DNA from 2 places in the Streptomyces sp. 184 genome. Region 2 is predicted to be linked to the other one. Evidence: riboswitches for the same ligand, from Rfam matches in the RefSeq annotation. Region 2 holds a riboswitch; the other holds the start of a gene.

Region 1 (2,386 bases), 1.7 Mb from region 2:
TGTACGAGCACGCCAACACCATCGACGTCCCCGGCCCGACCGTGGACGTCGTCGGCACCGGCGGCGACCGGGCCCGTACCGTCAACATCTCCACCATGTCCGCAATCGTCGTCGCCGGGACCGGCGCGAAGGTCGTCAAACACGGCAACCGGGCCGCGTCCTCCGCCTCCGGCGCCTCCGACGTGCTGGAGAAGCTGGGGGTCAACCTCGACCTCACGCCCGAGCGGGTCGCCGAGGTCGCCGAGCAGGCGGGCATCACCTTCTGCTTCGCGGTGAAGTTCCACCCCGCGATGCGGCACGTCGCGCAGACCCGCAAGGAACTGGGCGTCATCACCCCGTTCAACTTCCTCGGCCCGCTCACCAACCCGGCCCGGGTCGGGGCGCAGGCCACCGGCGTCGCGGACGCCCGGATGGCACCGATCATGGCCGGTGTGCTGGCCGAGCGCGGCGCTTCGGCGCTCGTCTTCCGCGGCGACGACGGGCTGGACGAGCTGACGACCACCGCCACCTCGCAGGTGTGGACCGTGCGCGACGGCGCGGTGCGGCAGGAGAGCTTCGACCCGCGGGACGTCGGCATCGACCTGGTGCCGGTGGAGGCGCTGCGGGGCGCGGACGCCTCGTACAACGCCGACGTGGCCCGGCGGCTGCTGGCCGGCGAGACCGGCCCGGTGCGCGACGCGGTGCTGCTGAACGCGGCGGCGGCGCTCACGGCCCTGGACCCCGGCGCGGACGGCCCGCTGCCGGAGCGGATCGCGGCGGGCATCGTACGGGCCGCCGAGTCCATCGACTCGGGGTCGGCGCTGCGGGTGCTGGAGCGCTGGGTGGCGGCCAGCAACGGCTGAGGAGGGTCCGCGACTTCCCGCGCGGGGGCGCCCTCGCGCGAGGGCTGTTCGCCGCCGATTTCCGGAGAGTTGCGGACAGCCCGGGCAACCGGGTTGCGCCGCGGCTCTCCGGTGCGCATACTCCTGACCAGGTCACGAGCGACAGCGATCAAGGCCCCGGCCCGCTGTCCGGCAACCCTCCGTCCGTGGCGGGGTGCCCCGGGTGATGACCGGGCCGCAGGCAGCGAGGTCTGCGGCAAGCGCGGACCCCTCGCGAATCCAGGGGTCCTGGTCGGCCGAGGGAGTACCGCCGTGAGCAAGCGAATGCGCTAGGGGCCTTTCCGCCCCGCCGCCGCTGCGCGCGTCCCCGCCATCCGAGCGTCGCGCGCGTCCTCTTCCGGGCCGTACGGGCCCGTCACCCCGCATCTCCGCGCCTGCTCACGGGAGTTTTTGCATGTCTGCGTCCACGCTCACCCCCGCCTGTCTGCCCGTCCTCGGCCGCGAGGTCCGCGCCCCGCTCGTCACCGGCGGCGACGTCGAGTACGCCGCCCTGGACTACGCGGCCAGCGCCCCCGCGCTCCAGCGCGTCTGGGACGACGTCGCCGCCTACGCGCCGTACTACGGCAGCGTGCACCGCGGCGCCGGCTACCTCTCGCAACTGTCCACCGAGCTGTTCGAGTCCAGCCGGGCCACGGTCGCCGACTTCCTCGGCTGCCGCCCCGACGACCAGGTCGTCTTCACCCGCTCCACCACCGACTCGCTCAACCTGCTGGCCTCGGCGCTGCCGCCGGGCACCGAGGTCTACGTCTTCGAGACCGAGCACCACGCCGCGCTGCTGCCCTGGCAGCACGACGGGTCCGCGGCCGGCCGGGTCACCGTGCTCGCCGCGCCCGCCGGCCCCGGGCAGGCCGTGGCGGCGCTGGACTCCGCGCTCGCCGCGCGGGTCGGCGACGGTCCCGCGCTGGTCTGCGTCACCGGCGCCTCGAACGTCACCGGCGAGCTGTGGCCCGTACGGGAGCTGACCGCGGCGGCGCACCGGCACGGGGCGCGCCTCGTCCTGGACGCGGCGCAGCTCGCGCCGCACCACCCGGTGGACGTGGCGGACCTGGACGTGGACTGGGTGGCCTTCTCCGGGCACAAGCTGTACGCGCCCTTCGGGGCCGGCGTGCTCGCGGGCCGGGCGGACTGGCTCCGGGCGGCGCCGCCGTACCTCGCGGGCGGGGGCGCCAGCCGGCGCGTGCTGCGCGCGGAGGGCGGGGGAGTGGACGTCGAGTGGCAGACGACGGCGGCGCGGCACGAGGCGGGGTCGCCGAACGTCATCGGCGCGTACGCGATCGCGTCGGCGTGCAAGGCGCTGACGGAGGCCGGGTTCGACGCGCTGGTGGCGCGCGAGCGGGCGCTGGTGGCGCGGGTGCTGGCGGGCCTGGCGGAGCTGCCGGGGGTGCGGGTGCTGTCGCTCTTCGGCGCGGACGCGGCGCGGGTGGGGGTGATCTCGTTCGTGGTCGACGGCTGGAGCAGCTCGCATCTGGCGGCGGCGCTGTCGGCGGAGCACGGCATCGGGGTGC
Region 2 (2,386 bases):
GTACACCGCCTTCACGAACTCCACGTCCGGCTCCGTCAGCAGCGGACCCACGATCCCGCTCACGAACGCCGTGTCGAAGTCCCGCAGGTCCGCGTCCACGAAGCACACGATCTCGCCGCGCGTCACCAGCAGCGACCGCCACAGCACCTCGCCCTTGCCCGCCACCGCCGGCATCCGCGGCAGCACCTCGTCGCGGTGCACCACCCGCGCGCCGGCCGCGGCGGCGACCTCCGCCGTACGGTCCGTGGAGCCGGAGTCCATCACGACCAGCTCGTCCACGAGCCGGTCGCCTTCCGGGCCGCCCGGAGCCATCAGCTCCGCCCGGATCGCCGCGACGATCGCCCCGACCGTCGCCTCCTCGTCGAGCGCCGGCAGCACCACGCTGACCGTCCCCCGCGCCCCCAGCGCCCGCTTGGCCGCCAGGAGCCGGGCGCGCGGCCGGTCCGGCGCGGACCAGGACCGCGTCTTCAGCCACTGCTCCACGTCATCGAGCACCTGCGGGCCTCCCCTTGCCGGTGGTCCTGTGAGGTGTGAGAGCCGTCTCGCGTGCCGGACGGCCCTCACAACTGTCCTGGTCGTCGGTTACAGTCTTGAACAACGTGCGTGACGTCCCTATGTCGGGGTCCGCGCGTCGCATAAATGCGTCGGACGGCCCCGCCGGGCCGGCGCCATACAGAGCTCATCCAGAGGGGCAGAGGGAACGGCCCGTAGAAGCCCCGGCAACCCTCCGTCCGGTACTCGCGACGCTGCGAGGCCCCGGACGGTGATGGTGCCAATTCCGTCCTGCGGCGAGACGCGTCGCGGGGAAGATGAGGAGAGAGGGCCTCGCCAGTATGGCTGTAGACACAGCTCCCACCCCGGCCGTCGTAGACGGCGCCCCCGACCTGGGTCCCGCCGTCGCGCTGTCGTGCCGGGAGTGCGGGGAGCGGGTGCCGCTGGGGCCGGTGTTCGCGTGCCAGTCCTGTTTCGGGCCGCTGGAGGCGGCGTACGAGCTGCCCGGCGGCGACGCCGGGTCCGCGGCCCGGCTGCGGGAGCGCATCGAGGCGGGACCGCGGAGCATCTGGCGGTACGCGCCGCTGCTGCCCGTCCCCGCCGACGTGGCGTCCAAGCCCAATCTGAACCCCGGCTTCACCCGGCTGCACCGCGCCGACCGGCTCGCCGCCGAGCTGGGCGTGACCGGTGAGCTGCACGTGAAGGACGACTCCGGCAACCCCACGCACTCGTTCAAGGACCGGGTGGTGGCCATCGCCGTCGAGGCGGCCCGCGCCTTCGGCTTCACCACGCTGTCCTGCTCGTCCACCGGCAACCTGGCCGGCGCCGTCGGCGCCGCCGCCGCGCGGGCCGGGCTGCGGTCGTGCGTGTTCATCCCGTACGACCTGGAGCACGCGAAGGTCGTCATGGCCTCGGTGTACGGCGGCGACGTCGTCGGCATCGAGGGCACGTACGACGACGTGAACCGTTTCTGCTCCGAGCTGATCGGCGATCCGATCGGCGAGGGCTGGGGCTTCACGAACGTCAACCTGCGCCCGTACTACGCGGAGGGCTCCAAGACCCTCGCGTACGAGATCTGCGAGCAGCTCGGCTGGCGGCTCCCGGACAACATCGTCATCCCGGTGGCGTCCGGCTCCCAGCTCACGAAGATCGACAAGGCGCTGAAGGAGCTGATCGCGACGGGCCTGGTCGAGGAGCGCCCGTACAAGATCTTCGGCGCCCAGGCGGCGGGCTGCTCGCCGGTCTCGCGGGCCTTCAAGGACGGCCACGACGTGGTACGCCCGGTCCGGCCCGACACCATCGCCAAGTCCCTCGCCATCGGCAACCCGGCCGACGGACCGTACGTGCTGGACATCGCCCGCCGCACCGGCGGTGCGGTGGAGGACGTCACGGACGCCGAGGTCGTGGACGCGGTCAAGCTGCTGGCCCGCACCGAGGGCGTCTTCGCGGAGACGGCGGGCGGCGTGACCTTCGGCGTGCTGGCGAAGCTCGTCGCGGACGGCCGGATCGACCCGGCCGAGACCACCGTCGCGATCAACACCGGCGACGGTCTGAAGACCCTCGACGCGGTCGCCCCCACCACGGGGCCGAGCGCGATCATTCGTCCCACACTCGACTCCTTCCGAGAGGCCGGCCTCGCATCATGAGCGTGAACGTCCGAATTCCGACCATCCTCCGTACGTATACCGACGGGCGGGCAGAGGTGAGCGCCGAGGGCGCGACCCTGGCGGAGGTGATCGAAGACCTGGAGAAGAACCACCGCGGAATCGCCGGCCGGGTGCTAGACGATCAAGGCAAGCTGCGTCGCTTCGTGAACGTCTACGTGAACGACGACGACGTCCGCTTCGCCGATGGCCTGCGGACTCCCACCCCCGAGGGGGCCGGCATCTCGATC

The links. A riboswitch is a leader RNA that binds a small molecule or an ion and turns the genes downstream of it on or off. The one in region 2 is predicted to bind S-adenosylmethionine.
Region 1: another riboswitch for S-adenosylmethionine. It lies ahead of QBL21_RS24680 (aminotransferase class V-fold PLP-dependent enzyme); the one in region 2 lies ahead of thrC (threonine synthase).

What each region holds. Positions count from the first base shown of each region.
Region 1 covers NZ_CP123230.1:5,810,149-5,812,534, reverse strand. The annotation lists gene trpD (anthranilate phosphoribosyltransferase) at 1-842, shown strand, start outside; SAM riboswitch class IV at 973-1,090, shown strand; gene QBL21_RS24680 (aminotransferase class V-fold PLP-dependent enzyme) at 1,276-2,386, shown strand, end outside.
Region 2 covers NZ_CP123230.1:7,462,735-7,465,120, reverse strand. The annotation lists gene QBL21_RS31740 (glucosyl-3-phosphoglycerate synthase) at 1-495, opposite strand, end outside; SAM riboswitch class I at 677-816, shown strand; gene thrC (threonine synthase) at 834-2,138, shown strand; gene QBL21_RS31730 (MoaD/ThiS family protein) at 2,135-2,386, shown strand, end outside.